DNA from 2 places in the Emergencia sp. JLR.KK010 genome. Region 2 is predicted to be linked to the other one. Evidence: riboswitches for the same ligand, from Rfam matches in the RefSeq annotation. Region 2 holds a riboswitch; the other holds the start of a gene.
What was found. A riboswitch is a leader RNA that binds a small molecule or an ion and turns the genes downstream of it on or off. The one in region 2 is predicted to bind cobalamin.

Region 1 (3,424 bases), 740 kb from region 2:
TGCGTTCTGTGCCGCCTGTGCATATATTCGTAAAAAAGACCTAAAATATGCATAACGTCCTGAAGGAATCTGCATATTTTTGGCGATTTTTCCTCTCATATGCATTTTCGCCAATAAAATACTCTGAAATAGCAACGCGATTACCGGTTCGCAGTGAAAAATATGCATATATAATGCAAAATCCCCGCAAATATGCAGACTGATGTGCATATTTGCGGAGATTTCTTTAAAAATATGCATTTTGCCATGAGGAAGGAGTATCGTGGAATCATTAGCGTTAAATTGGGAGCCAGTCATTTTTATTGACTTAATAGGAATTGTGCGATATATTGAAATTAATTTAGGGAAAAGATTTGGCGGTGAATTCTGAAAGGAGAAAGGATATGAACCCGATTGAAACCAAAGATTTAATCATACGCGACAGCGTTTTTGAGGATTTAAAGTATTTTGACCCATGGGAAAGGCAGCCTGCAGTAACGGAGTTTTTCAGCATTGCGGACGGGCAGAGTCTGGAGGATGTGACCAAGGCATATGTGAAATTTGATGAGGCTGCCGATATGCGCCAGTACACTATTTGTCTGCGCGAGAGCGGTGAGCCGGTGGGAAGAATTATTCTTGGCGATATCATAGAAGGCTGGAAGTGTGAAATTTGGCGGATTTACATTGCGGATACGGCACTTCGCGGCAAAGGCTACGGCAGACAGGCTATGGAAGCGACCATGAAACTGTGCTTTGAGGATTTTGGGATGAAACGGGTATATCTGGATCATTACACGGGAAATCCAGCGGCGCATCTGTATCTGAATCTGGGATTTCAGTACGAGGGCGTGCTGAGAAAGAATTGCAGGAAGAATGGAGTGCTTTACGACGTGCATCTGATGTCCATGCTGGCAGAGGAATACTTTGAGCGATATGGTAAATGAATGCAGTGAATAAGCTGGAAAAACGCCAACACGCCGAAAAAAATTATGCCAACACGCCGAAAAAAATAGACACAGATAAAATGAAAAAACCGGCTTTTTTAATGATTCTTATTGGCGTAGGTGATTATGCTTACCGAAGGCAGGATGGAATTTATGTAGTGCCGGTGGGATGTCTAAAGAATTAAGAATAATTAACAGCCGCCTAGCGAAAAGGGCGGCTGTCTTTATAAGTGGAGTTTGACAGGTTTACGGCGTTTCCTTTTGTACACTCTTCAAGAGATTTTTCCGTCAGTCTGAGAACGGTTTCTGATGTTGACAAAAATAAAAGAATCACGAATATTTGTCACATTTCTTTTTTCATGCCTTTGCCCTGTTTGAAGACATGCAAAAGTCTTGCATTTTCGCTCAAATTGTGTATAATGATATATGAAAATTGAAAAGAGCTTGCCAGTACCCGAAAGGGTTTAAAGGAAAACAGGTGAAATTCCTGTACGCCGCCAACGCTGTAACAGAGGAGTCTTCTTCACGATGTCACTGGGAAACCGGGAAGGCGAAGAAAGATGCTGATACTGGAGTCAGAACACCAGCTGGGAAGCAGCGCAAACGCATTGGAGAGATATGATGCGAAAGTATCTCTGCCGGATGCGTTATTTTTTTATATGGAGGGCACTAATGAAAAAACTATTTAAACTGGAAGAAAATCACACCACTGTCAGACAGGAAGTACGCGCCGGTCTGACAACCTTTTTTGCCATGGCGTATATCATTTTTCTGAACCCGGTATTTCTGTCATCTACAGGCATGAGTTCCGGCGGCGTTATGGTTGCTACATGTCTTTCTGCCGCAGCAGGCACGCTGCTGTGTGCATTTTTGAGCAATAAGCCTTTTGCGATGGCGCCGGGTATGGGGATGAATGCCTTTTTTGCGTATACCCTATGCGGAATTTACGGATATTCATGGCAGCAGGCGCTGGCACTTACCTTCCTTTCCGGAATCCTATTTTTTCTAATTGTTATCTCGCCTCTGAGAGATAAGATAATCAATGCAGTACCTGTAAATCTGAAATACGCTATAAGCGCCGGCGTGGGTCTGTTTATAGCGCTCATTGGTCTTCTGGATACAGGGATTATATCTTTAGCAAGCGGAATGCCTGCTCTCGGGGATCTCAGTTCGCCTACAGTTCTGATTGCATTGCTTGGAGTGGCAATCACAGCTGTTTTGGTGGTATTGAACATAAATGGAAGTTTGATTATCGGTATGGTGATAACGATTGTACTGAGTCTGGCGGCAGGACAGACAGCGATGCCCGACCACCTTGCAGAGTTTCCGGGCGCAATAGCGGACGTGGCTTTTAAGCTTGATTTTTCCGGATTGATTTCAGGAAAAGCGGGCTTGTCCGGTATCCTGTCACTTATTGCGCTTATTATCTCATTGACCATGGTTGATATGTTTGATACCCTTGGTTTTTTAATCGGCACCAGCTCCAGGGCGGGAATGACTGATGAAAAGGGAACCATGCCGGGAAGCGGGTCGATTTTAATTGCTGATGCGGCAGGTTCTGTGATGGGCGCTTTATTTGGAACCTCTACCGTTACATGCTATGCGGAATCGGTTTCCGGGATTGCGGCAGGCGGAAAAACCGGTCTGACTGCTGTAACAACTGCTTTGTGCTTCTTGCTGGCGGTTGTGTTCTCGCCTCTGACAGGGGTGATGACAAGTGCTGTAACTGCACCGGCTTTGATTATCGTGGGAATGTATCTTCTCATGGAAGTGAAAAAAGTTGATTTTGGTCGTCTGGATGACGCCATTCCTGCATTTATTACCATAGTGGCGATGCCTATGACATACTCCATTACGACAGGAATTGCTGCGGGATTTATTTTTTATCTGATTTGCAAAATTGCCGCTGGCAGAAGAAATGAGGTGAATCTGCCTGTTGTGGCGCTGGCTATGGTATTTTTTCTTTATTTCTGCCTGTAAAATTTAGGTTTGCAGTATTTTGAATATATGCCTTTTCTTTAGCTGGTTCAATTCATCACGTGTTGGAGCTGTGAGTGCAGTGGCTTCGGTGAGGTCGGTAAGAGGATTCTCGGTAGCGATACATTTGCTGACAAAGGAATCGTATCGACCAAGGGAAAGACTGCAGAACAGACCAACGATAATTGAAGATGTACCAAAATTGCTGGTAAGATCCAGAACCAGCAAATCATTTTTATTTGCAGTATTTGCGAGGAAAATCCTCTGGGATGAATCGAAAGTCTGCACTGTTCCTGTGTAATAATAGGTGCACTTAGCAAAATCGGTGGGGTCGACTACACGCCCATAAAAGGAAGCTTTTTCTTGATTTATGGTCAAGATGTTGACCTCTTTGTTTTTTTTCTGTATGAGAGAGGGTACGTACACATAATAGATTTTTCCTGGTTGTGAAGAACCGGGTGTTTCTTGTGATAAATTCTCAGTTGGAAGTAAATAGTCCATGTCAAGAAGCTGTGAAATATGAA
Region 2 (3,424 bases):
CCATTTTCAATTTCCTGTCCGTAGAGCTCATCGCCATAATTAAAAGTAACTGTGTATATAGGGTTTGCTTTTAACGCAATTTCCGTCTCTTTTGCAGCTCTGTCAATTGTGACTTCGCCTTCCTTCGGAGCATAGCCAAAGGAGCTCACTGCATAGGTATACGTACCGTTTACTACTTCGTAAATGTGCTTCTGTGCATCCTTTGGCGTCAGAGCTTCTCCATCAGCATCCTTTACCAGAAGGTCTGCTTCCCCCGGAACCAGACTGAAGGACATATCATAAACATTTTGTTCCAGCGTAATCTTCTGAGTGATGTCTTTTTTGCCTATGACGATAGTGCCTTCCCTGTCGCCGTAATCTGTAATGTCATCTCTCTGAGACACACAGTAAGAATGAGAACTTCCTGATGGAAGAGATGAGAAGGTGTACACGCCGTCTTCGTTTTCTTGCTGTTCTTCACCGTCAAAGATGAGTTTAGCATTTTCCGGCACTAACTGCAGAGTGATACTGTAAGTAGCATTGGGATCCTGCCATTTCAGAATCGGATAGCTTCCCGTCTGATTCTGAAAGCTGCCGCCCAGTTGTCCTGCAAGACTCTCCATTTCTTCTGTAGATTTTCCCTCAATAGCTGCCAATCTCAGATTTGTCGCTTGATCTCCTGTATACTTCGTACTGTCATAGTAACAGTTTTCAATATCTACAGCACAAGAAGAAGATCCAGCATAGGCAAATCCATAAAGATACGCATCTTTTCCTACCATGTCCGCTGCTGCATAAGAATTTTTTATAGTACGAGTATATGCGCTGTACGAATTACCAATCTGTCCAATAAGTCCCGCGCCTGACCCGTTTTTTGTGTCGATGGAAACATCCGCATAACAATCTGCCACAGTCCAGCTGCAGTAGCCGCTGATATTTCCCACAAGTCCGCCCAGATAGGAAGAACTGTATGCGTAGCTGCCCGCTGTCAGTTCTGCCCTTGCAAAGGAGCTTTCTATGGTGCAATTATCTCCGATATAGCCAACTAAACCGCCCATATTAACCGCCTGACTGGTGGTACACACAATAGTTCCATTTAAAACACCGCAATTACTGATACTCGCAGCGCCGCTTATTTTTCCTGCCAGTGCGCCAACGCCATAGCCGGAGCCGCTGGATACTGCATTGGTAATACTGCAATTCTCCAGCATTACTCCGGTAACCTCTGCGCCGCTTCCCAGTTCTGCAAACAGTCCGGTATTTCCCGAAGACGTAATGCTGAGATTTTTAATCGCAAATCCGCCTCCGTCAAAGGTTCCGCTTCTCAAGCCGTTAATCGGCCGCATATCGATACCCTCCATATCGATATCCGCCGTAAGACGATAACAGCCGGTCAGTGTGGTTCCACCCAGCGATGACAACTGCCGCCCGTCAGAAATTAAATAAGGATCTGCTTCTGTACCCGATCCTGTTATCTCTGATACAGTCTGTGCTTCTGGTATATCTGCAGCAAAAACGCCTGCCGGCGCCATACTGATCAGCATCGTCACGATTAGAAACACTACCAGAAAACGGTTCCCTGTTTTTCTTCTCATGTCCTTTCCTCTCTTTCTTCAATTCATCATTTATCTAAACACCTTACCGGTGATCTATACAAAATAAAAAGACTGTAAAAAAGCATTCTCCACTTTCTCACAGTCCGTATTCCTGTACAAAAAATACTTCTAAATGTTCCTCCGACATCTACAAGTTGTCCTCTCGTGCATGTCTCCTGGCTCAACGCTAAACCGTTCTGTCTTCCTTCCCAAAGGCCATATTGGCTCCAGTGGCATTATAGGCAGAACTCACGTCTCACAGTGGCGGGACCGCGCAGGACTCTCACCTGCTTCCATCTTAGCTTTCTCAAGACGAAGTACAAACACTTAAGTCTTGGAAAGAACACGAAATTATTCTGACATTTTATTCAATTGTAATATATTCTACCCTTATCAGAGAAGATTGTCAAGGCTCTCTTATAGCAGTAGCACCAGCATGTAATCCCACAAAAAAATCAAATGGATTGCCGCGGCCAGTGCAATATACGGCGCCATCGCAACAGTATCAGTGCGTTGGATTTTCTTTCTCACAAGAAGCCAGATTAGATGCCCAGCACTAAAGAGTGTAGTCATCACAAATATCAGCAGTATTCCCCGAAGCCCGGCAATCAAACCCAGCGCCGCAAAAAGCTTGATATCTCCACCGCCAAGAGTATCTCTGCGATACGCCAGCTTGCCAAGTAGTGCAGTGGCACCCATACTACCAAATCCGGCAAGCCCTCCGTACAAACAGTCTTTCCATCCATCATGAAAGGCAATAAATCCCATGGCGGTTACCGCAAGAAGCAGTACCAGCTGATCTGGTACAATCCGATACTTAGCATCAGCCACAGCAATTTCCAAAAGCAGCCAAAGACTGCAAACTGCCGCCACCGCAAACTGCCAATCGTCTATTACCAATTTAATATCAATGACAACAAACAGCATGGTAAGGATAAATTTCCATGGGTAACTTTTGATGCGCTGTGTATATGGATCTTTCAGTGCATCGGATGGCTCCTCGTCATAGTCGCAAAGCCACTGCGCCGGCATTTTGTTAAAGAAATATACTGCGCCGTTTCCTGCGAAAACGCCGACCAAAACCGCCGCAAGACATTTTATAATTATGATTAATGTATCAGTCATATTTCTTCTCTCTTTCTCACTTGGTATCTTACCACAAAATTGTATCTCGCAAAACAAGTTTCTGCGTCTTTCTACGTATAAGCAATTCGCCTTCTGCACATAGTATCAGTAACTTTATTTGATTGCGAGGAATTTATCATGCAGGACAAACAAGGTCTTGGACTTTTTAAACTAACTTTTTTTGCCATCGGTACAACGCTGGCAAGCGGCGTTTTCAACATGTTCAGCGATATGGCAAGAAACGGCGCAGGCACTCTTTCTGTACTTATTGGCTGGGCCATCGCCGGTATCGGCATGTACAGCCTTGCCATGTGCTTCAACAGGCTCAGTATCGTAAGACCCTCTCTGAAAAGCGGCATTTTTGCCTATGCAAAAGAGGGTTTCGGCGCTTACATCGGATTTAACTCCGCCTGGGGCTATTGGATTAGTGCGATTCTATCGCAAGTGTCTTTTGCGACACTGCTCTTCGCTGCGTTGGGTCAGTTCATGCCCTTGTTTGCCGGCGGCAACAATCTGGCTTCCATCGTCTGCGCATCTATTGTGGTTTGGGGCTTTACTTTTCTTGTGATGGGAGGCGTGCAGGAAGCGGTTACCATTAACACGATTATCGTCATCGCCAAAATCATCCCCATTCTTGCATTTATTCTATTTGTTATTTTTCTCGGTGCTTTTGATCTGGATATTTTTCTGGACAATTTTATGGGCGAGGATACCGGCTATTCCCT

Region 1: linked by a shared signal. The riboswitch ahead of V1225_RS00760 (NCS2 family permease) and the one ahead of V1225_RS04340 (DUF4430 domain-containing protein) in region 2 are both predicted to bind cobalamin.

Annotation. Positions count from the first base shown of each region.
Region 1 covers NZ_CP143550.1:174,293-177,716, reverse strand. The annotation lists gene V1225_RS00770 (GNAT family protein) at 384-923, shown strand; gene V1225_RS00765 (hypothetical protein) at 920-1,108, shown strand; cobalamin riboswitch at 1,355-1,530, shown strand; gene V1225_RS00760 (NCS2 family permease) at 1,596-2,903, shown strand; gene V1225_RS00755 (helix-turn-helix domain-containing protein) at 2,907-3,424, opposite strand, start outside.
Region 2 covers NZ_CP143550.1:917,175-920,598, reverse strand. The annotation lists gene V1225_RS04340 (DUF4430 domain-containing protein) at 1-1,574, opposite strand, end outside; cobalamin riboswitch at 1,723-1,914, opposite strand; gene V1225_RS04335 (A24 family peptidase) at 1,992-2,699, opposite strand; gene V1225_RS04330 (basic amino acid/polyamine antiporter) at 2,838-3,424, shown strand, end outside.